Regions from separate parts of the Natronincola ferrireducens genome, predicted to be linked through region 3. Evidence: riboswitches for the same ligand, from Rfam matches in the RefSeq annotation. Region 3 holds a riboswitch; each other region holds the start of a gene.
The links. A riboswitch is a leader RNA that binds a small molecule or an ion and turns the genes downstream of it on or off. The one in region 3 is predicted to bind S-adenosylmethionine.
Positions count from the first base shown of each region.

Region 1: it holds a riboswitch for S-adenosylmethionine, as region 3 does, so the genes downstream of both, metK (methionine adenosyltransferase) here and BLS22_RS01870 (methionine ABC transporter ATP-binding protein) in region 3, are expected to answer to the same signal.
Region 2: it holds a riboswitch for S-adenosylmethionine, as region 3 does, so the genes downstream of both, BLS22_RS10085 (O-acetylhomoserine aminocarboxypropyltransferase/cysteine synthase family protein) here and BLS22_RS01870 (methionine ABC transporter ATP-binding protein) in region 3, are expected to answer to the same signal.

Region 1 covers NZ_FNFP01000001.1:252,096-262,378, reverse strand. Annotated here, with positions in the region: gene BLS22_RS01170 (RNA polymerase sigma factor) at 1-222, opposite strand, end outside; gene metK (methionine adenosyltransferase) at 496-1,689, opposite strand; SAM riboswitch class I at 2,001-2,099, opposite strand; gene BLS22_RS01160 (COG2426 family protein) at 2,219-2,686, opposite strand; gene BLS22_RS14910 (hypothetical protein) at 2,956-3,123, shown strand; gene BLS22_RS01155 (GerMN domain-containing protein) at 3,153-3,725, opposite strand; gene BLS22_RS01150 (sensor histidine kinase) at 3,811-5,220, opposite strand; gene BLS22_RS01145 (response regulator transcription factor) at 5,226-5,906, opposite strand; gene BLS22_RS01140 (methyl-accepting chemotaxis protein) at 6,005-7,744, opposite strand; gene BLS22_RS01135 (phospho-sugar mutase) at 8,088-9,782, opposite strand; gene BLS22_RS14905 (hypothetical protein) at 10,019-10,180, opposite strand.
Region 2 covers NZ_FNFP01000004.1:51,867-62,149, forward strand. Annotated here, with positions in the region: gene metA (homoserine O-acetyltransferase MetA) at 1-227, opposite strand, end outside; gene BLS22_RS10085 (O-acetylhomoserine aminocarboxypropyltransferase/cysteine synthase family protein) at 258-1,550, opposite strand; SAM riboswitch class I at 1,645-1,749, opposite strand; gene BLS22_RS10090 (GNAT family N-acetyltransferase) at 2,431-3,054, shown strand; gene BLS22_RS10095 (peptidylprolyl isomerase) at 3,084-3,833, opposite strand; gene BLS22_RS10100 (L-threonine 3-dehydrogenase) at 4,205-5,161, shown strand; gene BLS22_RS10105 (PucR family transcriptional regulator) at 5,300-6,439, shown strand; gene BLS22_RS10110 (ABC transporter substrate-binding protein) at 6,696-8,297, shown strand; gene BLS22_RS10115 (ABC transporter permease) at 8,331-9,341, shown strand; gene nikC (nickel transporter permease) at 9,355-10,248, shown strand; gene BLS22_RS10125 (ABC transporter ATP-binding protein) at 10,260-10,283, shown strand, end outside.
Region 3 covers NZ_FNFP01000001.1:408,547-418,829, reverse strand. Annotated here, with positions in the region: gene BLS22_RS01915 (NuoF family protein) at 1-1,257, opposite strand, end outside; gene BLS22_RS01910 ((2Fe-2S) ferredoxin domain-containing protein) at 1,275-1,664, opposite strand; gene BLS22_RS01905 (NADH-quinone oxidoreductase subunit NuoE family protein) at 1,676-2,185, opposite strand; gene BLS22_RS01900 (ECF transporter S component) at 2,312-2,803, opposite strand; gene BLS22_RS01895 (phosphatase) at 2,870-3,589, opposite strand; gene BLS22_RS01890 (hypothetical protein) at 3,748-3,939, opposite strand; gene BLS22_RS01885 (hypothetical protein) at 4,091-4,279, opposite strand; gene dapG (aspartate kinase) at 4,485-5,738, shown strand; gene BLS22_RS01875 (YerC/YecD family TrpR-related protein) at 5,998-6,327, opposite strand; SAM riboswitch class I at 6,548-6,652, shown strand; SAM riboswitch class I at 6,730-6,834, shown strand; gene BLS22_RS01870 (methionine ABC transporter ATP-binding protein) at 6,908-7,705, shown strand; gene BLS22_RS01865 (methionine ABC transporter permease) at 7,707-8,357, shown strand; gene BLS22_RS01860 (MetQ/NlpA family ABC transporter substrate-binding protein) at 8,362-9,192, shown strand; gene BLS22_RS01855 (hypothetical protein) at 9,368-9,568, shown strand; gene BLS22_RS01850 (Na+/H+ antiporter NhaC family protein) at 9,726-10,283, opposite strand, start outside.

The DNA of each region.
Region 1 (10,283 bases), 160 kb from region 3:
ATAGGCTAAAAAGGGTACATTTTTAGCAGAATCAAAATCCTGCAGTCCTTCTAAAATTTCCAGAAGACCCTCTTGGTAGGCATCTTCATCCATACCCTCCCTTCCTCCATATCTTTTGCTATAGGCAATGATTAAGGGCCTTAGCTGTAGCAATAGCTGTTCTATCGCCTCCTTCTCCCCCTTTAGGGCCTTTTTCACCAATTCTTCAAATAAACGATTCATTTTTTAACATCCTTTAAAAGATGCATCTTCCTTTATTACCGGTGACTTTATTGTATAGACTTCTATAGTAAAGGGGAATTTAAGAATCATGGGATTGTAGGGGGAGGAAAAGGGTAAATTCCCTTGAAATGAAGGTGGATTTTTAACCCATATCCTTTAGCCTATATGGTTAGGGGAGGGAATAAAGCTAGTTCCTAAAATTATAAAATTTCTAAGTTTCTATTGGCTATAAAAAAAGAACTGACCTATTTGGGGGGTCAGTTCTTTTTTCTACTATCCTCTTATAATTTCATCATTTTTTAATGCTTCAGCCTTATCGGTTCGTTCCCAAGGAACATCTACGTCTGTTCTTCCAAAATGACCATAGGCCGCTATTTGTCTATAGATAGGACGTCTTAGATCTAAATCTCTAATGATGGCTGCTGGTCTTAAGTCAAAATGCTTTCTTATCAGCTGTACCAGCTTGTCCTCCTCTACCTTACTTGTACCAAAGGTTTCCACCATAATGGATACTGGTTGAGCCACACCAATGGCATAGGCCAACTCCAGCTCACATTTATCAGCCAAACCTGCAGCTACAATATTCTTGGCTACATATCTAGCAGCGTAGGCAGCAGAACGGTCTACCTTCGTTGGATCTTTTCCAGAGAAGGCTCCACCACCATGGCGAGCATAACCCCCATAGGTATCTACAATGATTTTTCTTCCTGTTAATCCAGCATCCCCTTGGGGTCCACCAATAACAAATCTACCGGTTGGGTTAATGTAGTACTTAGTATTTTCATCCAATAGCTCTGTTGGTACAATCTTTTGAATGACATACTCAATTAAATCATTTTCAATTGTATCTCTATCTACCTTTGGGCTATGTTGTGTAGAAATAACAATAGCGTCTATTCTCACAGGCTTGTCTCCATCGTACTCAACGGTCACCTGGGTTTTTCCATCGGGGCGAAGATAGGATAATGTACCATTTTTTCTTACCTCTGCTAATCTTCTGGCCAGCTTATGGGATAGGGCAATCGGTAGAGGCATTAGCTCAGGGGTTTCATTGCAGGCAAAACCAAACATAATACCTTGGTCTCCAGCCCCAATAGCTTCTAATTCATCCTGCATTTCACCTTTTTTGCTTTCAAGGGCTTCATTTACCCCCATAGCAATGTCGGAAGATTGCTCATCAATGGCTGTTAATACAGCACAGGTATCGCAGTCAAATCCATATTTTGCTCTTGTGTAACCAATTTCCTCCACTGTTTTTCTAACAACCTTTGGAATATCTACATAGCAATTGGTTGTAATTTCCCCTGCTACCAAGACAAGACCAGTTGTTACAGAGGTTTCACAAGCTACCCTTGCATTTGGATCTTTTTCAAAAATGGCATCTAAAATAGCATCAGATATTTGATCACAAATTTTATCTGGATGTCCTTCTGTTACAGATTCTGAAGTAAATAATCTTCTTGCCATAATACTGTTTCCTCCTTATTTCCTTATTTTTATAATCAATAGGAAATTATAAGCTATATACAATGTAAATAAGTTATAATTTCCGTTATTGGGTTCAACAAACTCAACCTTGAAGCTTCTGTAGGAAGATTTTGTTGTAAGTAAAATTTATATATATATAGGAAATGATAAGGGTAGAATGAATAGGAGAAGGTCATCATTTCCTTATAAACATTTTAAAGGATTTCTATTAGTTTTATTTTTTTAGCGAAAATTATCCATAATAAAAAACCTCTTCTCAAAAAGAAGAGGCATAATACACCAATTTCGTTTCCTCATCTTCCAGAATTATATTCTGTGGGATTTAGCACCATACTACTTATGGTTGCCGGATTTCATCGGGCCCTTCCCTCCACCACTCTTGATAAGGTATCAAGATTTTTATTAAGTTTTTATCATGCAATATCATATCACCCTGTCTCTTCTCTGTCAATGAATATTTTAAAGTAGGAAAATTTTTCTTCATGAATAAATTAGGGTTCCTTTTAAACTAAATTGTAACAATTACATAGCTTAAAACAAACATAATACTTCCAGCAATTACAGCACCTAGAGCAATTGCTGGAAAAGCTTGTTTAAAGGGGATATTAAATAGGATAGCTGCTAGACACCCACTCCATATTCCTGTTGTAGGCAAAGGAACAGCCACAAATAAAACTAATCCTACCACACTGTATTTTTCAATATTTTTACTTTTTTTCAATATCTTTTTTACAGCTCTATCAATGACTTTGCTAAAAATCCTCATATTTCTGAAATAGAAAATAAAAGGCTTTATAAATAGAAGCAAAAGAGGAACAGGGATTAAGCTTCCTACAATCCCTAAAACTGTTGCATGGGCAGGATGCATGCCAAGGGAAACCCCTATAGGTATAGCACCCCTTACTTCAATTAGGGGCATTGCAGCAATTAACAGCACCATCAATTCATGGGTAATTAGTTCCAGCATTCTTTCCATTCCCTTCACCTCTATTTATTATATAGTGAAAACAATGGCGATAGAACTAAGTCCCTATATCCCAGTAAGCCTTTGGTATTATGTTTATCCATTACCCCTTTGTAACGTAAATTTAATGTTTGGCCATTGGAAGTTGTGGTATAATTTGTACAAGTATATTTTGCAATATAGGTTTTTTAACCTTTTGCATTATAATATTTTATATGATTTATGTAAAAATAAAAATAGCATCTTCTAGTTATCTAGTTGTTTAGAAAGGGGATTGAATTATGGGGAAATTAGAAGAGTTAAGTATAGAGATCGCTAACCAAAAAAATAAATTAAGACGTTATTTAGAAGAAAACGAAGATTACGATAAAATTTTTGCGTTAAATATAGAAATAGATGAATTGATCGTACAGTACCATCGACTGATGCTGGAGGATGAATCAAGTTAAGGGGAGAAAAATTTCTCCCCTTATTTATTTTAATTATCGTTTCTTGTTAAAGGTTCTTCGATGGTTATATGACCCATCAACGTCTCTCTTTTACTGCCATCCACTAAAATTTGTACTGCCTCCACCCCTTCTATCTCCGTCAAGGAGTATAGGATTTGATTCAGTAATAAAGCTTCTTGAAGACTACCACCACTTAATTTGTCTCCTGCCAGATTTACATAGGCTATTTCCTCCGCTATATCAACACTTAAAACCTTGATATTTTCTAAGGTTGTAGTCAAATTTTCATCCTCTGGTTGTTTTTGTAGCTCCGCTAAAATAATAGCTTCTAGGGACTTTTCCCCTACAGTTACTTCTTTTATAACTGGTACAATGGATTCTAAACTTTCATCCCCTGTCATAACATATTCTTGATTGACATAGTATAGGGTCACTTCTACATTTTCCTCCTGGGGTGTAGGGTCCACCACATCGTTATCGTTATCGACATTTTCCGTCTCCACCGGAGGGGTTTCATTCTCAACTTGTCTCCTATCACAGCCTATAAATGTCACCATCATAGCAATAATTAATAGTATTAAACCTAATTTTTTCATCTTCATCTGTCCCTTCAGTTTTGTTTTTGTTGTTTGCTTATTCCTATTATACCCCTAGATTGTGAAGACCTCATTAACAAATGTAAAGAAATCATGAAGAAATCTTTAAAAAATTTTTAGGAATCAAGATAGTAACGGTTGTCCCTTCTTTTATTCTACTGGCGACAGAAATTTTCCATCCATGGAGCTGTATCACCCGACTAACGATGGAGAGACCAATACCAGCTCCACCAGTATCTCTAGAACGGGAGGTATCTGTTCGATAAAATTTTTCAAAGATAGATTCTAGTTCTTCCTCCTTAATACCAATACCATTATCCACAAGCATAACTTTGTAGTCGTCTTTTTGTCTTTTTCCAATAATGCTGACCCTATATTTTTCTTTCTCCATATCCCTATACTTTAGGGCATTGTCAATTAAGTTAATAAATACCTCCTTCATCCGTTCCCCATCACAAACAACCTCTGGAGATCCTTCTAATGCAATGCTTACCTCTACCCCTCCTTTTTCTGCCAAGGGTTGGAGGATTTTTACCGCATTTTCTATGATTTCCTTTAAGGAATATATCCTCATTTTAATCCCCTGTTCCTCCATTCTTGTCAAGGTCAGAAGGGATTTTACTAAGTCCGATAGTCGATCAATTTCTCCATCCATGTCCCTTAAGTACTCCTTGTATACCTCAAGATCATCTTCTCCATAGAGTAGGGAATCAATCAATGCCTTCATGGAGGCTAAAGGCGTCTTTAACTCATGGGAAACATCACCAATAAATTGAGTTCTACCATGGTCAATCCTATAGAGCTCTTTGCTCATATAATTAAAATCTTCAGCAAGTCTTCCTATCTCATCTCTGGACTTTATGTTTACCATTTCCCCTAGATGTCCTTCACCTATCCGCTTAGCTGTATTAGATAGTATGACAATGGGTTTTGCCATCCTTCTGCTGGCTAATATAGCTACTATCACCCCTATGGCTGCAGCTCCAATGGACACCATCGTTAAACGTTGCCTAAAATCTTGGATGGCTTCAAAGGCGTCATCAACACTGACGGATACCAGTACTGCCCCTAAAAGATTTCTATCTCCTTGAACCATCTGTAGGATAGGGACCGTCACCTGCAATATATATTTATCCCTTTGATAATACCCAACCCCCTCCTCCATAGCAAGGGCGCTACGAACCTCTGGATTGTTTATAGTTCGCCCTTCTAAAAGATGGGAGGTGTCCACCATTACCCTCCCTGCTTTGTCAAGGATCAAAACTCTTCCCTCCACAGTTTCCCCATACTGCTGGGTGACCTTCTTTAAAGCCAAAGGATCTTGAATATTGTTGCGACTTATATTGGAAAGAATATTGGCTGTCTTTAAGGTGTTGACCTCAATTTCCCCCAAGACGGATTCCTTCATGTGGTGTAAAGATAGATAGTTGATGGCCAACAGAGGTAAAATAATGAGAATGATATAAATTAAAGTCAATTTTTGTTTGATAGAAGAAAACATTTCTATCAATCCCTTCTAAAATAATAGCCTACACCCCATTTTGTCTGAATCATGGGTGATTCTTTCCCATGATCCCTTAGCTTTTCCCGGAGATTTTTTATATGTACATCAATTGTCCTAGTATCTAAGCAGGGCTCCTGCCAAACCAGTGTGAAGATTTCCTCCCTTGAAAAAACCCTTCCTTTGTTTCGAATTAATAGCTCCAATATGTCAAACTCCTTAGGGGTTAATTCCACTTCTCTGTCGGTTTTTTTAACAACTCGATAATTAGGATTCACCTCTAAATCCCCCGAGGTATAAACCGTTTCTTTTTCTTTATTTTCCTGCTTTTCTACTCTTCTGAGAATAGCCCGCATTCTGGCGATCAGTTCTCTTGTATTAAAGGGCTTGGTCATGTAATCGTCCGCCCCCAGTTCCAGACCCAATATCTTATCAACATCGCTGTCCTTGGCGGTCAGCATAATTACTGGTGTATCCCCCATTTGTCGTATTCTACGACAAACACTGATGCCATCTATTTTAGGTAGCATTAAATCTAAAATCACCAGATCGAAACCGTTGGTTTCAAAGATCTTTAATCCCTCTTCCCCATCATAGGCAGCAGAAACCTGAAACCCCTCCTGCTCTAGGCTTTTTTTTAATCCCTTCACTAGCAATTTCTCATCATCAATGATTAGTACCTTCATAGAACCCACTCCCCATAAAATATAAGCTCTCTTTATATATTATACAACTTTTACGGGTTTGAAACAAAAGGATGGAGGAAAATCCTCCATCCTTTTGTTTATTTTATTTTAAATTGATCTACCGTAGTTTGTAATTCTCTGCTCATTTCAGCCAATGAATTTAATGCCTGGTTAATTTCCTCTGTTACAGCCATTTGTTCTTGAGAAGAGGCTGCTATGTTTTGGGATTCAAGACTAAATTTTGAGACTATTGCTCCTGTTCTTTCTACTTTTTCCACCACTTCGTTGCTACTGGTGGTAACCGCTTTCACATACTCAAATATGCCGTTAGCACTGTTTTCTATGGCGGCATTGGACTTCATAATCCTATCAAAATATCTTCTAACTGAATCAGTTATATCTACACCTGTTTTTACCTTCTCCACTACTTTATGGATAGAATCTACTGTTTCATTCATATTGCCATCAATGGTGGCCAATGACCCCGATATTTCATTGGCAGCACTGGAGGACTCAACCGCCAGCTTCCTTACTTCTTCAGCCACTACAGCAAATCCCTTTCCTTGATTTCCTGCTCGAGCAGCTTCAATAGCTGCATTTAATGCCAGCATGTTTGTCTGGGCTGAAATATTGGAAATCCTATCAACAAAACTAAGGATATTTATTATATTTTCCTGAAGGACTTTTATTTTCTCCTGGGATAGTTCCATGCTTTGGCTAATTTGATACATGACTTCTGTAGATTTTTCTATAGCTTCATTGCCTTCCTCAGCATTTTTATAAGCATCCTTTGCATCTATTACCGTCTTCTCGGATTGTTGGAAGGTATTTTCTATGGCTTTGTTGATATCATGGATCCTCACCTTTACATCCTCTACATCCTCCATCTGCAGCTGTAATCCTTCAGCTATACTGGAAATTGCAGTTGCCACCTGCTGGGCCGATTGACTGGAATTTTCTGTCCCTTCCCTTAACACTTCTGTAGTTTCTAAAATTTTTTCAGTATTTTTATGGATATGGGATACAATTGTCTTTAACCCCCTTATCATCTCATTAAATCCATGGGCTAATAAACCAATCTCATCTTGGGATTTTATGGGAATATCCACCGTTAAGTTCCCCTCCATAGCCTCCATAGTACTTTCCTTAATGATTGAAAGGGGTTGTAATAATTTGTGGGCGACAAAAACCATGATCAATCCTCCAACAATAGATGTCACTATAAGGATAATCACAACAAATAAGATCATCCCCCTTAGTAGCTGTCTTACAATATTAGCATCCTGATCCCCCCCCAGTATCCCTACAATTTTGCCATTGCTATTATAGATAGGAATTTTAGCAGTAATTAATTCTCCCCACATTTCTGTTTCATAGATCTCCTGAATGATTTCTTCCCCTTTATAAACCTGAAGACTCTCTTCTATTTCCTGTTCTTCTACTGGGTCACCTAAAAAACTAACCTCATCTGTATCAAATCCTACCCCATCTACTATATAGATTAAATCCCCATTAGGTAAAAAAGCTTCTGTATAAAGATATTTAAATCCTGTATTTACCCTTACATCATTTAAGTAGTTTCTTAACTCTCCATAGTAAAGATGGGTTTCATCCTGGGATTTTACGATTTCTTCAAACCTGTCTCCATCTATATTAGCAACTGTAGCCCTTAGAACTGTCATCAACTCATTGGAAATCCTATTAATGAGGTTTTGTCTATATCTGTATATAAATCCAGAGCTCATTATAACATTACTGATAATAAAGATGATTAAAAAGAAAAATAATATTTTTACCTTAATGGACCTCGACTTACTATAGGCTTTTTCCTTTGTCATAAAATCCCCTCCCAAATTAACCCTTTAAAGGTTTAATTAAGTTATTTTCTTGCAAATATCATACCATTACCTTCAAGAGACTTGTTTTTAACAATAATCAGTTTTTTTGTTGTTCAGCAATATTATTTTTGATACAATTATTGGGCAGATATGTTCTATGTTCTTGTATAATAGTGGCGCTCCCATACCTGAACTCAGTTTCCAGTTATTCTAATTATTGAGATTTTTGTCGAAAAAACAACTAAAGGTATTCTTTTCCTAATATTTGATGGGTCTTACAATGATTAGATGGATTCTTCTCCCCCCTTCAGTAAACTTACAGAGGGGAGCTTGTCCCCCCTCCCTATAGTTGTTGTAGCATATAGTCAATGAAGTCCTTTATCTTCTTCTTGCTTTTATGTAAAGAATCCTCCATCACACCAACATAAATTTTTAATTTCGGCTCTGTTCCCGAAGGTCTTAAAGCAATCCATGCATTCTTCTCTAGAAGGAACTTTAAGACATTTTCTTTCGGCAGCTTGGTTTGATTCAAATAATCCTCCACCTCCAACACCTTGTGTCCAGCTATATGCTGGGGAGGATTATCCCTAAAGGTTTGGAGGGTGGTTTGAATCTTTGCTATCCCTTCCTTCCCTTCTAGGGTGATGGATTTTAGGTCCTCTAAATAATAGCCGTATTTCTCATAGAGATTTGTTAATCCCTCATAAAGGGTTAATCCTTTAGTATAATAATAGGCCGCCATTTCACAAATTAACATACTTGCCACTACTGCATCCTTATCTCTAGCATGGGTTCCTGCCAAGTAGCCATAGCTTTCCTCATAGCCAAAGACAAAGGTGTTTTCGCCAGTTTCCTTAAATTCCTTTATTTTTTCTCCTATATATTTAAATCCAGTTAGGGTATTGAATACATTTACACCATAATTTTTTGCAATGATAGCCCCCATTTCACTGGTAACAATGGTTTTTATAATTGCAGGATTTTCAGGCATAGACCCTCTTTCCTTTAGGGTGGATAATATGTATTCCACCAACAGTGCTCCTACTTGGTTGCCTGTCAGCAGCACGTATTCTCCTTCTCTATTCTTCACTACAGCACCTACCCTGTCACAATCGGGATCCGTTCCTATAATGAGATGGGCATCTTCCCTTTTCGCCATCTCTATAGCCAGTTGGAAGGCTGCCTCCTCCTCTGGATTAGGATAGGCTACAGTAGGGAAGTTACTATCGGGCATTTCCTGTTGGGGAACCACCCTTACATTTTCAAAGCCGACTTCCTCCAATATTTTTCTTACCGGAATATTGCCTGTCCCATGGAGGGGAGTAAAAATAATTTTAAAATCCTTAGTCACCTGTTGAACAATCTCTCCCCCTAGAGACTGTTTCTTTACCGCTTCTATATAGGCTTTATCAATATCCTCTCCTATATATTGTAATAGCCCAGCCCTTTGGGCCTCCTCTTTATCCATAGGTACAATTGTGTAATAGTCATGGATAGATCCGATGGCCTCCGTAATTCCACCTGCCAGCTTGGTTGCAATCTGGGCTCCATCCTCCCAATACACCTTATATCCATTGTATTCAGGAGGGTTATGACTGGCGGTAATGACAATCCCCGCCGTAGCCTTTAGATGTCTTACAGCAAAGGAAAGCTGTGGTGTAGCCCTTAAATCTTCAAAAACATAGGCCCTTATACCATTAGCAGCTAAAACCAATGCTGTCTCCTCTGCAAATTCCTTCGACATATGTCTGGAATCATAGGCAATGGCAACCCCTCTATCTATTGCCTCGAAGCCTTGTTCTTTTATATAATTAGCCAAGCCTTGGGTGGCCTTTCTGATGGTATATTTATTTATTCTATTGGTACCAGCTCCGATGATACCCCTTAGCCCCCCTGTGCCAAACTCTAAGTCCTTATAAAACCGTTCTTCAATTTCCTTTTCCTGTCCCATAATTTCTTTTAATTCTTTCCTTACTTCCTCATCAAAGTATGGGTCAAATAGCCAGGTCTCATAATTTTTTATTATATGTAAATCCACAGTACTGCCCCCTAACTTCATTTTTGTGTTTAGGCTATGTTAAATTTCATTGTTGATTTTAGACTGATCCATACCTTTCAAATATTAACATTTATCATCAACAGAGCCTATATTTAAATTTTAGGATGTTTCTTCTTCTGTTGTAGCAGGGCTTTTGCATTTCAAATCCACAACTACCTACCTCTCCATTATACTATTTTTTACTAAATTTACAATTTTTTAAATATTTATAACCTCTAAAAACTCTCTTCATATACTACAGTAATTGTTATGTGCCAATGTCTTTCTCCAAAGCTTTCTGATTGAGCTATACTAACAACTTGCTTATCTTGGATAAAGAGATTTATTTCCTCTTCTAATTCTTTTCTATTCCTGCCGGAAAAAATTTGTATTTTCATTTCTTTTCCCCCTAAAAACTATTTTATTCTAGTATATGGGGTTATTCTTTTTCTAGGACAGGGATTTTAAATCTATTGTATACATTTATGCCGTCGCTGGACC
Region 2 (10,283 bases), on a different contig from region 3:
CTATGATTTTTAGGATGCAGGAGGACAATATCCACCTGTAGAGGAGAATTCCCCAATTGTCTTAAGATTTGAACCTCAGTAGTAATTTTTGTAGGCATTAAGTTTAGAATACCAATTTTTAAAGCCCGGATATCCTGACTCAATGCACGGCTTTCTGTCATGACAAAAATATTTTCCTTGTTTAAAACTTCGGTAGCGGGAAGATTATCGGGTATTTTTACTGGCATTTAATGAAATTCCTCCTTTTGAATCTATTTTTACTGACGCTTTGATTTCTCAAGAGCTGTATCCAAGTCGTCAATCAAATCTGCTGCATCTTCTATTCCCACAGAAATACGAATCATGTCAGGGGTAACACCAGCAGCCCTTTGTTCTTCCTCTGTTAGCTGAGCATGGGTTGTACTGGCAGGATGAATCACAAGGGATTTTGTATCTGCTACATTGGCCAATAGAGAAAATAACTCTAGACTGTCGATAAATGTTCTTCCTGCCTCTAGGCCCCCCTTAATACCAAAAGTAAAAATGGAGCCAGCCCCCTTAGGTAAGTATTTTTGTGCTAAGTCATAATATTTATTATCTTCTAGACTAGGATAATTCACCCAGTCAACAAGGGGATGATTAACTAAAAAATCTACAATTTTCTTTGTGTTTTCTACGTGGCGTTGTACCCTCAGGGATAGAGTTTCAAGTCCCTGAATAAATAAAAAGGCATTGAAGGGGCTTAGGGTAGCACCTGTATCTCTTAGAAGCTGCACTCTAGCTTTGACAATATAAGCAAGAGGGCCAAAGGTTTCTGTATAGCTTACGTTGTTATAGGAGGGGTCGGGTTTTGTAAAGGATGAAAATCTGTGGCTTCCAGTCCAATCAAAGGTTCCACCATCTACAATTACCCCACCAATGGAGCTTCCATGACCCCCAATGAACTTTGTTGCAGAGTGGACAACAATATCTGCACCAAACTCGATAGGACGAATTAAATAAGGGGTCCCAAAGGTATTGTCTACAATAAGAGGCAATCCGTTTTCATGGGCAATCTTTGCTACTGCTTCGATATCAATTAAATTAATGCTAGGATTACCTATTACTTCTACATAAATAGCTTTCGTTTTTTCATTAATAGCTGCTGCAAAGTTTTGTGGGTCATCAGAATCTACAAATACTGTTTTGATGCCCATTCTTGGTAGGGTAGAAGCAAATAGATTATAGGTACCTCCATACAAGGTGCTGGCAGAAATAATTTCATCCCCAACCTCAGCAAGGTTTTGGATAGCGTAGGTAATAGCTGCTTGACCAGAAGATACTGCCAAAGCTCCTACACCTCCCTCTAGGGCAGCGATTCGTTCTTCGAACACCGCTGTTGTAGGATTGCCAATTCTTGTATAGATGTTGCCAGCTTCCTTAAGACCAAATAGATTAGCTGCATGCTCTGCACTATTAAATACATAGGCACAGGTTTGGTAAATGGGAACTGCTCTTGAACCTGTAGTAGGGTCTGGTTTCTGTCCTGCATGGACCTGAAGTGTGTCAAATCTCAAATTTTTTTGTGACATTTTAATATCGCTCCTTTTTAATAGTAGTATTGAAATACAAAAAAGCTCCTCCAAGAGAATGGAGAAGCTTATAAGCATATATGGATTAGTTATCCTCTCATCTCTTAGGTAAATATACCTACAGGATTTAGCACCATGCACATAGTATGCTGGTTGCCGGGCTTCATAGGGCCAGTCCCTCCGCCACTCTTTATAAGAGTTAAGTATGAAGTTTTATGTTATATAATTTATCACCCAGTAAAGGTTATGTCAAGGTTTTTTTAAAAAATAAAAATAATTAAATCTATTTTAAATTTTTCATCTGTTAAATTCTGTTGTTGATTTTATGGTAGTTAATAATATTGAAAAATGTTGGAGCAGGTCATTTATAGAATCCTTCTAAAATCCTCAGAAGTACATTAATAAAATTATAGAGCCTATAGAATAAACTGTATATTTATAAAATTATAAAAAATATGTTATAATAATTAAATAGAAATGAATAAATACATAGATATAATAATCTGTATAAAAAGATAAAACCAGGGATAAAACACGAATTTCAATAGAATTTTGTGCTATTATCAAGAGGAAATTCCCTTATACCCTTTAATTATCTATCATATTTAAGAAAAACATATATTTATCTAATATAATTCTACAAATAGTTTAAAAAGTATTTGTTTTGGGTATAAAATATTAAAATATTTACTAAAAACAAATAAAAATATAAAAAATATAAATTTAATGAGGATATAATACAAAAATACTTTGCAAATGTGATTTTTATAAATATACAAGTTTGACAAAAATATCAAGGGGGTGTGGTAGGCTTCATCTGACCAGAATGAAGTAAGAAAGAGAAAAGAAAGACGATAAGAATAAATAAAGGGAGGATACAATGAGTATTAACAAAGCTTATGCTCAAGCATTAGGGGCACATGAAGTGGAGGATCTAAAGGTTACGAAGGCAACTGTGGAGGATGTTGAAGGAATATTGGCAGTAGCAGCTTCTGTAGGAACCGATAGCAAAGACCATAGAAAAGGATTTTTAATGGATAACTATTTAAAGGATAAGAAAAAGTATGGGGAGAAGTTTAAAAATGATGTTGAAAATTCAAAGCTATTTTATGTCATTAAAAAAGGAGAACGGGTTTTAGGATTTCTCTTGGCCTACACAAAAGAACAATGGATTAACATGGAACCCACTTGGCTTTTTAAGACTATGTGGAAGGGAGATTTTGATAAAAAATCTCTGAAAAAATTTGTTGTTCTCGAAAAAATTGCCGTTCGCTCAAACTTAACGGGATTAGGTATAGGAAGTAAGCTATACAAACGATTTAAAGAAGATGCTAAAGCTATGGGGATTAAGGATATGTTTTCCGAGACGATTATTTCACCAAAGCCAAATTTTGCATCTATGGAATTTGCAATTAAACAACAGTACAATTTGGCAGGGATTCGATACGAAAAATTCGAGGGTAAAGTTCTTACCGACATCGTTTATCATAGAAAATTATTATAAAAGACGACCCAACTGGGTCGTCTTTGTATTTATAAGTTTACTTTTACTTCATATTTACCCTTTAATTCATTTACTCTATTTGAGTACAGATCATGCTGTTTTTGACCAAGAAGTTGTTGCGCTAATTGACCTTTAACATCTTCAAAAGACTTCATTTCTTCGGGATTTTGCTCAAATACCTTAATAATATGGTGACCAAATTGAGTTTTTACAGGCTTGCTAATCTCATTCTTTTCCATGCTGAAAACAGCTTCTTCAAATTCAGGTACCATTTGTCCCCTAGGAAAAGCACCTAGGTTTCCGCCCTGAGCCTTTGAAGGACATTTTGAATATTTTTCAGCGGCTTCCTCAAAGGAAAGACCCCCTTCAAGCTCTTTAATAATTGCTTCAGCTTCTTCTTCACTATCTACAAGAATGTGACTAGCTTTTGCAGTAGCTGGATTTTTAAAATGATCTTTATGGGATTCGTAATACTCGCCTAATTCCTTTTCGTCAAGGGCTACAGTTTTTACCAATTTGTTAATGGCATATTGCTTTAAAAAACTTTCTTCTACTTTTTTCAACTCTTTTTGAAAGGTTTCATCTTTATCTAGACCGTTGTCTAAAGCATCTAGATAAAACAATTCTTGGTTTATAAGCTCTTCTAACAATCTTTTTTTGCCTTCCTCCGATTGAAATTGTGCAGCCCTTTGTGGATCAATGCCCCTCATAAGTAGTTGTAGATCGGCCTCGGTAATTTCACGATCCCCTACTACTGCCAAAATGTTTTTGTTATCCATAAATTAAACGCTCCTTTGTAAGTATATTCTAAACCATCTTAACAAAAAAAGAGGAATATGTCCAATTTACATGAGTTTCCCCCAATAAATGGTGAATTATTATAATAAAGTAGTTTTGGTTATTAATTTTTAAAGTTTAAAAAAATTCTTTTCAAAATCATAAAAATAAAGTACACTAAAGACAGATATTGGAAAAGTCCTTGACTCAAGGACTAAATGTTATATTTTTCTAAATCGCTAATATAGTGGATATTTTAGGATAAAAATCGTAGAACTTCTTCTTCAGAAATGGTTTAAAAAATAGATTTTTTACAATAATAAGTATAGGCAATAGTGTATAGTAAATCTTTAATATAAAGGAGGTCAATATATTGAAAAAAATATTAATAACTGGCGCATTAGGTCAAATAGGTTCAGAATTGACAATGAACATGAGGAAAATCTATGGCAATGATAATGTAATTGCCAGTAGTAGAAGAAGACAAGAAAATGAGGTAGTAGAAAGTGGACCTTTTGAAATTGTAGATGTTACTAACCCACAACATCTTGTGGATGCAGTAAAAAAGCATAAGCCAGATACTATTATTAATCTTGCTGCTATTTTATCAGCCAATGGAGAAAATAATCCATCGGCAGCATGGAATATAAATATGAATGGTCTATATAATATTTTAGAAGTTGCTAGAGAAAATCAATGTGCTGTTTGCACCCCAAGCTCTATCGCAGTTTTTGGTCCTAGTACACCAAAGGATAATACTCCTCAGGATACATTGATGCGTCCAACCACCATGTATGGTGTAACAAAGGTGGCAGGGGAACTTCTTTGTGATTATTACTTTAAAAAGTTCAATGTGGACACTAGAGGTGTTCGTTTTCCAGGATTAATCTCTAATGTTGCATTACCTGGAGGCGGAACCACTGATTATGCTGTGCATATTTACTATGAAGCCCTAAAAAATAAGAAATACACCTGCTTTTTACAAAAGGGCACCTATATGGATATGATGTATATGCCAGATGCACTAGATGCTATTATTAATCTAATGGAGGCTGACCCAACTAAGTTAGTCCATAGGAATGCCTTTAATGTTACTGCTATGAGCTTTGATCCCGAAGGCATTGCTGCAGAGATTAAAAAGCATATTCCAGAGTTCACCATAGATTATAATGTAAATCAAGACATACAAAACATAGCAGACTCATGGCCCAATTCATTGGATGATAGTGAAGCAAGAGAGCAATGGGGCTGGAATCCAAAATATGATTTAACAGCTATGACGAAGGATATGTTAGATACGTTAAGCAAAAAACTTAATATTCAGTATTAATTAAACAAAGTCCTCCTTTTAAATATAGGGAGGACTTTGTTTAAATATTCTAAAAAATTTCCTTTACTTTTGGTTAAATTTTTTATACAATACGTTACAAATTAACTTAATAGATACTAGGATATAGGAGGGACTGTTGTGACCATAACAGTAAGGGATATTTTAAATCTACCAATTTTTAAAAATGTTACTATTATCGCAGGGAAGAATGGTTTAGATAAAAGGATAAAACGAATAAGTGTTTTTGATATATTTACCTATGATGATGATCCTCAGCACCTATCAAAGGAGGGGGACTTTTATCTTTCGGGTTTTTATGACATAAGAAATTCCATTGAAAATCAGATACAAGCTATCAATATTATGATAAAAGCTGGATCCTGTGCCTTATGTCTCATTGATTCCTTTGTTGGAGAAATCCACCAGGAGGTGAAGAAGGTAGCTGATGACAATGACTACCCTATTCTAGTAATAAGTGGTGAAATTCCCTACTCGGAGATAATTATGGATGTGATGGAGGCCATTATTGAAGACAATCTTGATACTATCAAAAGTTTAGAGATTGAACATATGCTAAAGGAAAGCTTTAATAAAAATGCATTGCTGGAAAAAGCTTATCAAATCAACGAAAACTTTGAAAAAAATGTAATAATTTTATTTTACAGTGATTATGCCATTACAAAGAGGTATATAGAAAGGATAAAGGATTCCTATGTAGGGCATAAGGAATGGACGATTCTTAAGTTTAGAAAGGGTATTTTATTTATCATTACAAGTAATAAAAGGACATATGAAGATATAAGTTGTACTTTGAACTATGCTATAAAGACATTGGGGAAAGATAGTACCACCTACAAAATTGGGATTAGCAACTATCATTTAGGCTTAGATAAACTAAATACAGCTCTTCAAGAGGCGGTTTTTTCTTGTGATTTAGCAAAAATTATGGATCAAAAGGTTGTCTACTACAATAAGCTAGGTATTTATAAATTTTTAACACCATTAAGACATAATCCTGCCATAAAGAACTTTCATGATGAGATACTCCAGCCTATCATAAGCTATGATGAGAAGAATAAAAGCAATCTCTTGGAAACTGCAGTGGCTTTTATAGATAACGATACAGATGTTAAAAAAACCGCACAAGTACTATTTCAGCACGAAAATACTATACGATATAGAATTATGAAAATCAAAGAAATTTTTGATAAAGAAAATATACAGGGGAATTTTATTGAACAATTATCAGTAGCTATCAAAATTAACAAACTATACTAAATAAAACAATTCAATAACACAATTTAAATATACATGCGAATGGATAAATAATAGCTAAAATAAACCAAATTATTTATAAACATTCGTTGTTTTTTTGTCTAAAATAAAATTCAATACATTGGAAACACAGGGATTGTAATATTTACAAAAACCATACCCTCTGTTTATAGATATTACAAAGGAAGAATAAAGTTTCTTAGAGAATGTATAAATAAAAGTTATTCGAATTTTTAAAAATAATTTAGGAGGTTAAAGAATGAAAAAGCAAAGCTGGAAAAGAAAACTATCTATTTTTTTATTGATAGGCATTTTAATTTTATCGGGATTTTTAATGACTGCCTGTGGAGGAGGACAACAAACGGCCCAAGGGGAAGAGGGTCAGCCAAGAATAGCTTTTTATGCTACGGCTAATGAACCAATCTTAGATTTTGATCCAAGTGTAGAATTTTCTAATGGTATTGTTGTGCTACACAATATTTATGAGACCCTATTAAAATATGAAGCATTAGAAGATAAAGTTGTTCCTGTTTTGGCTACGGATTATTCTGTTAGCGAAGATGGATTAATATGGGAATTTAATATAAGAGAAGGGGTAAAGTTCCATGATGGCAGTGACTTAAACGCTGAAGCTGTAAAGCTGTCTATAGAAAGAACCATCAATATGGATCAAGGGGCTGCTTATATTTGGCATCCAGTGGAGGAGATTAATGTAGTAGATACGTACAAGGTAGAATTTAAGCTCTCCTATCCAGCACCTTTAGATTTAATTGCCAGTGCTGGGTATGCAGGATTTATTATGTCACCAGCAGCAACGGAAGAAGCCAGTAATTGGTTTGCTCAAGGCAATACAGCTGGAACAGGTCCCTACACCATAGATAGTTTTAAGATGGGGGAAGAAGTTGTACTAAAGGTTTTTGAAGATTATTGGAAGGGATGGGAAGGCAACTACTTTGATAAAGTCTTCTTTAAAAGGGTGGCAGAAGCATCCTCTAGAAGATTATTGCTAGAAAGAGGAGAAGTTGATTTCGTCAGTATGCTTCCCTATGAGGATTTAGAGGTGTTAAAAAACAATCCAAATCTAGACCTTATTGTAGGACCTTCTTATCAGAATTTGTTCTTCAAATTTAATACTGAAAAAGAGCCTTTAAACAATAAATTGGTTCGCCAAGCTATATCCTATGCATTCCCCTATGGGGACGTAATGGAATATGCAGTAGGTGGCTATGCAACCCAAGCTAGAGGTGCTGTTCCTTTAGGACATTGGGGTCATGGAGAAGATTTATATCAATATGAGCATAATATCGAGAAGGCCAAAGCCTTATTAAAGGAGGCAGGCTATGAAGATGGTGGATTCACCATTACTATAACCTATGCAGCTGGAGATGAGACGCAAAAAAACGCAGCTGAACTATTTATGGCTGAATTAGATAAGCTAAATATAAACCTAGAAATTCGTGGAATGCCTTGGGAAAGTCAATGGGAGCTTTCTAGAAGCAGTTCCCTTGATAGAAGACAGGATATTCTAGTGATGTACTGGTGGCCAGATTTTGCCAGTCCCTATGGATGGTTATATTCTATGTTCCATACAGAGGAGGACATATTATTTAATCTAGCTTATTGGAGCAATGAAGAATTTGACAACCTCATTGATGAAGCTAATGTTATAAGTAGTACCGATAGAGATAGGGCAGAAGAGATGTTTATAGAGGCTCAAAAGATTTTGGTTGAAGAAGCACCTTCTATTTTTGTCTACGATATGCAATATGCTTGGATTGCTAACAAAACCTTTAAAGGGGTAAAAAACAATCCAGTTTATCCAAATGTTGTATTTTTCCATGAAACCTATAGACAACAATAAGAAGTTTAAGACAGACTTTTAGGCGGTGATATATTGAAATCATTAATCATCAAACGACTTTTATCAGGAATACTGGTTTTATTAGGTGTAATTGTTATCACATTTACCATTACGAGAATGATACCCTCCAACCCTGCAGCTCAATGGGTTGGCCCAAGGGCTACAGCTGAACAAATTCAAAGGGCGGAGATTGAACTAGGCTTAGATCAACCCTTATATATACAGTTTGGAAGGTATGTAAGGGACTTGCTTAGAGGAAATCTTGGAAACTCCTTAAGGTCTCATCAGCCTATAATAAAAGAATTAAAGGCATACTTGCCAGCCACCATAGAATTGGTTTTAATTTCTACTATTGCTGCTGTTTTTGTAGGCATACCTTTAGGTCTATTATCTGCCAAGATGAAGGATAGATGGTCAGACCACCTCATCCGCTTTTTTTCAGTGGGTGGGGTATCTCTCCCCATCTTTTGGGTTGCCCTGTTCCTTCAATTAATCTTCTATAGAGGGTTAGGTCTTTTGCCCTTAGGGGGGCAACTAAGTATACAAACAAAGCTTTTATATGATGTGCCCCATGTGACTGGTTTTCTAATATTTGATAGTTTAATTACTTGGAATATCCCGGTTTTAAAGGATGCACTTCTTCATATGGTTCTACCAGGAATTACGGTGGCGCTTTATCCTATAGCTTTAGTGGCTAGGATGACAAGGTCTGCCTTACTGGAAATATTAAGTGAAGATTATATTCGAGCTGCTAGATCCTATGGCTTACCTGAAAGAATTGTTACATGGTCCTATGCTTTAAAAAATTCCTTAGGGCCTACGGCCACAGTAGTCACCTTATCGATAGGGTATACATTGGTAAATACTTTTTTGATAGAAGCTATTTTTAGCTGGCCTGGTATCGGAAGTTACATTGCATCGGCGGTGACTAGTTTGGATTATCCAGCCATCATGGGAGTTACTATTTTTTCGGCAGTTGCCTATGTTGTATTAAATCTTGTGGCAGATATCATTATCGCACTAGATCCCCGAATCCGGGTTTAGGAGGAGGCGTGACATGTTAAATAAAGCAATATCTTTAAAAACCCTTCAGCCTAAAATGAAGGAATTAAAATTTTCCATATACCTATTAAATAGAAATCGATTAACCCAAGCAGCTTTTATTGCCGTTATCCTTTTAATTGTTGTTGCCCTTGTAGCTCCCTATATTGTTCCCTATCCCACCCATATTGCTAGAGAGAACAATCCTCAGGATAAGCTAATGGCTCCTTCTTCAAATTATTGGTTTGGAACCGATGAGCTAGGGAGGGATATATTCAGTAGAGTGCTTTATGGAACAAGAATATCTTTGCAGACGGCTCTATTGGCAGTAGGATTAGCCCTATTAATAGGTGTCCCCCTTGGAGCTGTAGCAGGAACAATAGGCGGCTACGTGGATGAAATTTTAATGAGGATTACAGATGTTTTTTTAAGCTTTCCGCCTCTTTTGTTAGCCATTGCTATATCAGCCTTTTTAGGTCCCAGTTTAAGAAATGCTATGTTGGCCATCGCCATATCTTGGTGGCCTTGGTATGCAAGACTGGTGAGGGGTCAAGCTATTTCAATAAAGGAACGTCAGTTTGTGCGGGCTGCAAAGGCTATAGGTAGCTCCACCAGTAAAATTATATTTCAACACGTAGTACCTAACTGTATATCACCTATTATTGTACAGGCATCTATGGATATAGGAGGAGTTATTTTAACGATAGCATCCTTAAGCTTTTTAGGTCTAGGAGCCCAAGCACCTACACCAGAATGGGGGTTAATGGTAAGTACCAGTAGAAATTATTTTTTAAATGCATGGTGGTATAGTATTTTTCCTGGACTGGCGATATTTATAACAGTTTTAGCCTTTAATTTATTAGGAGATGGACTTAGAGAGATTTTAGATCCAAAGACTAGAAAGAATTAGGAGTTGTTTCTATGAGTCATTATTTTGAAATCCAA
Region 3 (10,283 bases):
CTTTAAGGTTTCATAATCTATTGGGGTATCTAAATAATCCTCAGGAATACACCCCCCTGAAGGTCCCCCCGTCTGGACTGCTTTAAATTTATGGTTTTCACGGATGCCTCCTCCTATATCGTAGATAATCTCCCTTAGGGTAATCCCCATAGGCACCTCCACTAGACCAACGTTGTTTACCTTTCCAGCCAAGGCAAAAACCTTTGTTCCTTTACTTTTTTCTGTCCCTATACCGTTAAACCATTTAGGTCCCTTTAAAATAATTTGTGGAATATTTGCAAAGGTTTCTACATTGTTAACACAGGTAGGTTTGTCCCATAATCCGCTTTCCGCTGGAAATGGTGGCTTTGCATTAGGTTCCCCCCGACCACCCTCTACGGAGTTGATAAGGGCTGTTTCTTCTCCACATACAAAAGCTCCGGCACCATATTTTAATTCAATATCAAAATTAAAGCTGCTATCAAATATCTTTTCTCCTAGAAAACCATACTCTGTAGCTTGGTTTATGGCAATATTTAATCGGTGAATAGCTAAGGGATACTCAGCTCGAATATAGATGTAGCCCTTTTCTGCTCCGATGGCATAGCCTGCTATGGCCATGGCCTCTAGAACACTATGGGGATCTCCCTCTAGAATACTCCTGTCCATAAAGGCCCCTGGATCTCCCTCATCAGCATTGCAGATAATAAATTTTAAATCGTTTTTATTACGATAGGTTAGCTCCCACTTATATCCAGTAGGAAAACCACCACCACCTCTACCTCTAAGACCACTGTCTTTTACTATGCCTATCACTTCCTCTGGAGTCATTTGGGTTAGCACCTTTCCTAAGGCTAAATAACCACCTTCAGCTATGTACTCCTGAATATCTTCAGGGTTAATGAATCCGCAGTTTCTTAAGGCAATTCTCAACTGTTTATGATAAAAAGATATGTTCTCTTGTTCTTGAATCTTTTTCTCATTGCTAGGTTCTTTATACAATAACCTGTCTACTATTCTGCCTTTTACCACATGCTCCTCAACAATTTCTTTAATATCCTGGGGTTTTACCTCCACATAAAATACATGGTCAGGATGAATTTTTACGATAGGACCCTTCTCACAAAAGCCAAAGCATCCAGTCTTTACTACCTGGACTTCTTTATCATAACCAACGCCTTCTAGTTCTTCATGGAACTTCTGAATTATATCCCTACTCTCTTGAGATTCACAGGCAGTTCCACCACAGACTAGTACATGTAATCGATAGTTCCTCATTCACTTCCCTCCAGTCTCTATGCCTTATGAAAGGATTTAGAAATAATGGAGTCCTGTAGTAGCTCTCCATTTTCTATATGCTTTTCAATAATGTCTATAGCCTTTTTCTTATCTACCTTCCCATATAGAATAGCTGCTTCTCCTGGGACATTTACCTGTACAATAGGTTCATCATGACAATAACCCATACATCCTACTTGGACTAAATATACATTTTTAAGATTTCTCTTATCAATCTCTTCAAAAAGAGTATTAAAGGTTTCACGAGCCCCAGCCGCAATGCCGCAGGTGGCCATTCCCACCATTACTTTTATATGTTCCTCCTCTCCTGCCCTTCTTATAGTAAGTCTGTCATTGGCAGCTTCTCTGATCTTTTTTAATTCCTCTAGGGATTTAATCGCCTTCATGCTTTAACCTCCTATTGATATTCAGATAAGATTGCATCAATTTCTTCTGGTTTCACCCTCCCATATACCTTATCATTAATAACAATTAGGGGGGCTAAGCCACAAGCTCCAACACATCGAACATCCTTCAATGTGAATTTCTTGTCCTCTGTGGTGTCTCCTACGGAAACCTTTAGCCTACTTTGGAATTCCTCCAAAAGCTTATTGGCTCCTTTGACAAAACAGGCGGTTCCTGTGCAGACGTTGATGACATACTCTCCTCTAGCTTCTTCAGTAAAATAAGTATAAAAAGAAACCACACCATTTACCTTAGCCCCTGATAATCCTAGTTTTCTTGCAATGAACAACTGAACATCTCTTGGCAAGTAACCAAAAATATCTTGGGCCTTATGGAGAATCTGTATCAATCTTCCCTCTAAAGAAGGTAAGCTATTGATATATTCCTCCAGCTCATCATAATGCTCCTTAGGTAGGGTTTCTTCAAGATTATTTTTTTCTTTTACTCTAAGCTCCTCAGGCATTTTGTTCCTCCTCTCTTACAAGTATTTAGATTTACCCTATTATTGTGAATAAATTCTTCATTGGTTATTCTTTGCTTTACACAAAAATAAATCCCCTCAGGGATTTATTTAATGTTTGTTTAAAGTTTATTTTAATAGCTTTGAAATAAAGATGGCTAAAAACCCACCAATCAAGGCGGTATATAGTTGGGGCCAAGTAAAGGCGGCTATGAGGTTTAGTGGTACCTGGGGAATAAATAAGGTGACTAGGTATCTTATGGAAAGGGCTAAAAATATAAATTTCCCAAAGGCTGCTGGAATGATGGCCCTATAGTCATTAGCCAATCGTTCTTTCCTATAAAAATAATTAAATATGTAGGCAAAAATACTATTACCTATCATAATAAAGGGTATCAAGGGTAGTAGTGGAGTAATGCCAATTAAAAATGCTATGAGGGGTGTAAGACATCCTATCATAACAGCTGAAACCACCCCTACCTTGATGACACTGATAATTAAAATAAGATTTATCAATGGTCCTACTATAGGTTGGGCAAAGGTTCTAAAGGCAATTTGAAAAATTAAAGCTAAAGACAACAATAAACTAGTTCTTGTAATAAAATAAGTGGTTTTTTTCATATCATTTTCTCCACTCCCTGCATAGATTAATTTTCTATCTATACCTATGCAGATTGATTTTTAAAATTACTTTTGTTTTTTACTCAGGGCTGCTTTTAGTCTTTCTACAGAAGTGTTCATCACTAATTCCTCTGGCACCTGAAGGTCCTCTAGCATCTCCTGTGCCACAGAAAAGTTTCCTATATGAAAGGCAATATGGGCATCACTACCTACTACTACAGAAACCCCCTTGTCACGACATGCCTTTAAGATATTGTAGCAGTTTTCCTTACTACCCACCCTAAAGGTTTCTGGTTTGAGGGAACTATTGTTAATTTCTATTAGGGTGTTGTACTCTTTAGCAGCATCTATTACCTTTTCAATATCTATTGGATAGGCTGGGTTTCCAGGATGTCCGATAATATGTATATAGGGATTTTTTATAACGTTGATGAGGGCATGGGTATTTTCCTCCACAGTTCCTGATTTGATACAGGGGTGATGTAGGCTGGCGATAACCAAATCTAAATCCTTTAGAACATTGTCTGAAAGGTCCAGCTTTCCATCATAATCCAATATATTTACCTCTACCCCCCTCAAAACTTCCACCCCATTTATTTCTTTTGGTACAACCCTTAAATTTCTAAAATGCAATTTATGGGCACTTCCAGGCATCTTAGGCCCATGGTCAGTAATAGCAATCAATTGAAAGTCTATGGTTTTAGCATAGGCAGCCATTTCTTGTATAGTGCTATAGGCATGACCACTGGATAAAGTGTGGCAATGGGTATCTAATATAAGCTTCATAAACATCTATCTCCTTCCATTATTTTTTATATGTTTTATTATTTTCCAATAAAGTTATGTTTATTATAGCAAATACTATTGTTGACAAAAAGCTGTATTTTATTACAAAAACAAAAAGGGCAGAAACTCTACCCTTTTTGTTTGGCAAGGCATTTAACTTAGTAAGCCCAGAAATATCTTCCACCAAATAACAATACTAGTAACAAGAAGAAGAATAATAAGCTATCTCCTGTACCTCTAAATATACCGCAGTTACAGAAGATTATTACTAGCAATAGGAAGAAGAATAATATGCTGCTTTGGCCACCAAATAAACCGCCTAATACATTGCTCTTAGCTACTTCACTCATTTATTAGCACCCTCCTTATAATTCTTATTAGGACTATCTCTAGTCTTAATATATACTATGTTAAAACTGATAAAATGGTTACCTCCATAGGTTAGCTAAGTAAAATATTTTACCTAGCTAACCCTAGAAGTCTTGTTATTTAACCCTCATGCTAACATATTCCCCGTCCAGTAAATAGCACTACCAATATTAATAAGAAGAATAATAGGCTATCACCTGAATCTCTAAATAGACGACAGTTACAGAAGATTATTACCAGCAATAAAAAGAAAAACAATATACTGGTGTCCCCTTTGAAAAAACCTCCTAAAACCCCTGTTCCTTTTACAGCATCACTCATTTATTGACACCTCACTCTCTCATAGTTTTGTATCGTGTCTCATTCTATATTATGAAATGGAGGTCTATTTTGTGCATTTTGGAATTTATAAAATCCACATTTATTGTGGGGATATTAAATAGCCAAAACATCCATACTTTTTTAAAAATTTGATTTCTGTTCCTGTAGAACATTTATCCTATTGAAGCATATTTTAAATATAAGGATGAATAATTTCAATAAATATGGGGTGGTTTGTGTGGATATTATTGTGCAAAAATTTGGAGGAACCTCCGTGTCTACAAGAGAAAGAAGAAAAATGGTTATTGATAAAATAACTGAGGGAAAAAAAGCTGGCTACAGCCTGGTCATTGTGGTTTCTGCTATGGGCCGTAAAGGGGAGCCCTATGCCACAGATACCCTGAGGAATCTAGTATTGGAAAATGCCCCCAGCTGTAGCTTAAAGCACCTAGATCTTTTAATGTCCTGTGGTGAAATCATCTCTTCTGTCGTATTGGCCTCCTCTTTAGAAGAAGCTGGTTTTGATGTAGTGGCCCTCACAGGTTATCAGGCGGGACTTTTAACAGATGATAGCTTTAGTAATGCAGACATATTATCAATAGATGCTAGTAAAATATTAAAGCATTTGGAAGAGGACAAAATCGTTGTCATTTCTGGCTTCCAAGGGGCTACAAAGGATAATGAAATTACTACCCTAGGTCGTGGAGGCAGCGATACAACAGCTGTGGCCCTAGGAGTAGCCTTAAATGCAAAGTGTGTAGAGATTTATACCGACGTAGACGGTATCATGACAGCAGATCCAAATGTAGTGCCAAAAGCAAAAATAATCCATGAGATGAATTATGATGAAGTTTTTCAAATGGCCGATAAGGGAGCAAAGGTTATCCATCCAAGAGCAGTGGAAATTGCTCAAAATGGTAATATCCCTTTGAAAATTAAAAATACCATGTCTACCCATCCTGGCACCACTGTTTATTACTGCAGGAAAAATGGTACCCTCCCTTATTCTTCTAAATCCTCTAAAGGTTTATTAACTGCCATTACCCATAAGGATGATATAAGTCAGATATCCATTTATACAGAGGCCAATCCTGAAAAAGACAGCCAATTACTATCGGCTCTAGCCTGTGGAAATATCAGTATCGATATGATTAACTTCTTTGTCGATAAAAAAATCTTCACCATTGATGGAAGTCAAAACTTAAATCTTAAAAACATACTAAGGGATTTTGATGTAAAGTATACTATTTTAAATAACTGTAGTAAGGTAACTATTGTAGGCTGTCGAATTACTGGAATACCAGGAGTTATGGCTACAGTTGTCAGTGCCTTAGCCAAGGAAGGAATTAAAATCCTTCAAAGTTCTGACTCCCATTCTACTATCTCCTGCCTTGTACCACAGGAGGCAGGAAAAAAAGCCGTCAATATCTTACATGAGGCTTTCCATTTAGATCAATAGCACTATAAAATTATGTTAAATATCACTGTTGATTTTCGTCTAAATAATGATAATAAGACCTGCTGGAGCTTTTGTCATGCTATGGTATCTGAAGGTAGTGAAGGATCTCAATTGATAGCAACCATTATTATATCCTCCACTATTGCTTGGAATGATACCAATTACAAGACCGAGAGGTTTTTATAAAACATCAACAATTATCTTTCAACAGAACCCAACTTAAAAACAGGGAAATCCTAATGTTAGGATTTCCCTGTTTTTATTCTTGTTGTAAATCTTCTTCACTTTGTTTTTGTTGTTCGTCTAACCTTTTTAGGACTAGCTTATATCCGTCGGCCCCATAATGAAGGCAACGATTAACTCTACTAATGGTGGCGGTACTGGCCCCCGTAGTTTTTTCTATTTCAATGTAGGTTCGCCCTTCCTTCAGTAGCTTGGCAACCTCTAGCCTTTGGGATATGGATTGAATTTCTTTAATGGTGCAAACATCTTCAAAAAATCTATAGCACTCCTCTACTGTCTCTAGCTCTAAAATCGCTTCAAATAACGCATCGGTAAATCCATCTTTAATTCTTGACTGATAAGACATCATCTCACCCCAAACATACATTTTAATATAAACTTCTACCTTTTTCTCCTTTTTCCTTTTAATTAAATAAAAATTTTTCTGACAAAATAATATATCTCCGTTGTTACCTACAGAAAAAATAACAACAAAAATTTATTTTATTTTTATTATTGACTTTTTTTCCAAAAACTAATATAATGTATTTTATGATTGAAGTAAAAAATTAAATCGAATTATTATACTCTTATCAAGAGAGGTGGAGGGACTGGCCCGATGAAACCCGGCAACCGCGATTACGATCGAAGGTGCCAATTCCTGCAACACATTATGTGTTGAAAGATGAGGGAGGAATCTATACTTTTGATGCCTCTTTCGTTGTGAAAGTGGTTTTTTTATTATAAAAATTTAATACTTAATGAAACACTCTTATCAAGAGAGGTGGAGGGACTGGCCCGATGAAACCCGGCAACCGCGATTACGATCGAAGGTGCCAATTCCAGCAGCACATCATGTGCTGAGAGATGAGGGAGGGAACTATTGTTTTGGTGCCTCTTTCGTCGAGAAAGTGGTTTTTTTATTTTATAGAAAGAGGTGTAAAACCATGATTGAGTTAAAAAACATCAGTAAGCTTTATGAATCAAAGGAGGGGAATGTTTTAGCCTTAAAGAACATCAGTTTAACCGTAGATAAGGGAGATATCTACGGTATCATGGGTCTTAGCGGTGCTGGAAAATCTACTTTGATCCGTTGTATTAATCTACTAGAGAAGCCTACCTCAGGAGAGGTTCGGATAGATGGTATCGACCTAACAAAGCTTTCTCCTAATAACCTTAGAAAATGCCGTCGAGATATGGGTATGATTTTTCAAAATTATCATTTGCTAACCAGTAGAACTGTAGAGAAAAATGTAGCCTATCCCCTAGAGTTGGATGGTATGAAAAAAGACGAAATAAAGATTAGAGTTCATCAATTGCTAGAATTAGTAGGCCTTCAAGACAAAAAGAATCATTACCCTTCTCAATTAAGTGGGGGACAAAGACAAAGGGTTGCTATTGCCAGGGCTTTAGCCACAAATCCCAAAATATTGTTAAGTGATGAAGCTACTTCTGCCTTAGATCCCATCACCAGTAGAAGCATCTTGAACCTATTAAGAGAAATTAATGAAAAGTTAGATATTACAGTTGTACTGATTACCCATCAAATGGAGGTTATTCAACAAATCTGTAAGAAGGTGGCTGTGTTAAAGGACGGAGAGATTGTAGAGAGGGGTTGTGTAAACCAAATATTTAAGACACCTCAGCATCCCTATACCAATCTCCTATTGGGTAACAAGGCCTTCGAAAAACATCAGCCTATACCACTGGATTTGTTCAGAAATGTAAAGGTAGGAGGTTTATAAAATGGATAAATTATTGAGCTTGATTATTCCTTCTCTACAGGAAACACTTTATATGGTTTCAATATCTACCCTAATAGCTGTTTTGATTGGAACACCTATAGGAATTATTTTGGTGATTACTAGAAAAAATCATATTATGGAAAATAAAGGGCTCCACAACATTTTTTCCTATATTGTCAATATAGGGAGATCCTTTCCCTTTATCATCCTGATGATTTCTATCATTCCTTTTACTAGAGGAATTGTGGGGACTTCTATCGGAACAACTGCCGCTATTGTTCCTTTGACGGTAGCTACCATTCCCTTCTTTTCTAGAATTATAGAAAATGCTCTATTGGAGGTTAATAAAGGCGTTATAGAAGCCTCTCAAGCTATGGGAGCTACAAACCTACAAATTATTTATAAGGTTTTGATTCCAGAAAGCATGCCAGCTATTATCCTAGGCATTACCATTACTCTAGTAAATGTCATTGGCTATTCAGCCATGGCGGGGGCTGTAGGAGGAGGTGGTCTAGGGGATTTAGCAATACGCTATGGTTATCATCGTTTTGATAAAAACCTTATGATATGGACAGTACTTGTATTGATTGTCATGGTACAGTTCATACAGATTTCAGGAACTATTTTAGCTAAAAAAATTGACAGGAGGTAACAATATGAAAAAGAAAAGTATTTTATTTATTATTGGATTATTGGTAATTAGTTTATTAGCAGGCTGCACCCAAGCTGAAGATACAAGTGGTGATACTGCTATAACAGAGGAAGAAACAGCTATAATAAAGGTTGGTGCCACCCCAGTTCCCCATTCAGAAATATTAGAATTTATTAAACCTATTCTAGCAGATAAAGGTATCACGTTAGATATTGTAGAATTTACTGATTACGTTACACCAAACCTAGCTTTAGGTGATGGAGAAATTGATGCCAACTTTTTTCAGCACGTTCCCTATATGGAAACTTTTGCAGCTAACAATGGTTTAGAATTAACTGCTGCCACAAAGGTTCATGTAGAGCCTTTAGGCTTATATTCTAAAAAACTTACTAGCATTGAAGAATTAGAGGATGGTGCAACTATTGCTATCCCCAATGACCCAACCAATGGCGGTAGAGCTCTTTTATTACTTCAATATTATGGATTCATTGAATTGAAAGAGGATGCTTCCTTAACAGCCACCGAAATGGATATTGCATCTAACCCTAAAAATTTAAAATTTATTTCTTTAGAATCTCCACAACTACCTAGAGCTTTGGATGATGTTGAGGCTGCTATTATCAACACCAATTATGCTCTAGAGGCTGGATTTAACCCTATAAATGATTCATTAATCATGGAGGATGCCAACTCTCCCTATGCCAACGTATTAACCATTCGTTCTGAAGATAAAAACAATGAAAAAATTCTAACTTTAATTGAAATATTAAATTCTTCAGAGGTTAAGGAATTCATTGAAACTAAATATCAAGGAGCAGTAGTACCTGCTTTTTAATTAGTGTCATAAAGCCATCATTTTTTCTAATGATGGCTTTTCTTCATGGTCTTTTATTGGTGCTCTATCCTTTCCTGAAGCTATGTTTTAAAAGGTCCAGCATATAGATATGTATCATTTGCCATTTTTAATTATAAAGCTATTGCAGATACTACTAAAATAGGAGGGATAGTTGATGAAGAAAAAACAACATGCTCCACGAAATCCTCAGGATATTATTGATTCTACCTACAATCAAAGGGATTTTGAAATACCCGAAAAGGATATGAACTCCTATGTCATGCCTTTGGATATGATGCGGGATGTAGATGCCTTTGATTCCAGAAAGTTTTATGAAAAGGAATGGAATGATAGCTTCAAAAACTATAAAAAATAAAAATGGCTGACACCAAATTAAAGATTTGGTGTCAGCCACTTTCAAAGACTTCAAAATACTAAAATCCTCAATCCATAAAAACCTAGTTTCCTTTAAATTTTCCTGACTGTTATGTTGATTTTCCATCTGTTATTCGTCTATTTCAGTAGTAATATTTCTAAGACTCCATCTCAATAGAGATAGCTTTTTCTATTTTAAACTCACTTCCCACTATCATGGTTACGATGGGGAAAAGGTAACAAAGTACAGCATAGGGTATATAACTTGTTATAGAAACACCTGAAATCATTCCAATAATTAATGCATTTACATTCCAGGGTATCAATGGTGCGATGACGGTTCCTGTATCTGAAATTGTTCTTGCTAGAATTCTATTGTTTAATCCCAGCTCCTGGTATTTATCCTTTAGGAAGCGGCTGGGGATAATAATTCCCACCGCCTGGTCACAGGTTGTAGCCGTTAATATGCTGCTAATGACTCCTGTTTTAAAAATAAGCTTGCTCCTTGATTTTGTTTTAGCTATAGCCTCATGGATCATCAATCTGATTAAACCAGATTTTTCTAAAATGCCACTCAATGCTATGGCTCCCCCCACAATCAATACTACCTCAAACATTGATTTGATTCCCCCACTAAATAGAATGCTATTTAACTCAGAAGAAGCAGTATTCCCCTTAAAACCAAAAAACATGGCATGAAACACATCAAAAACAGG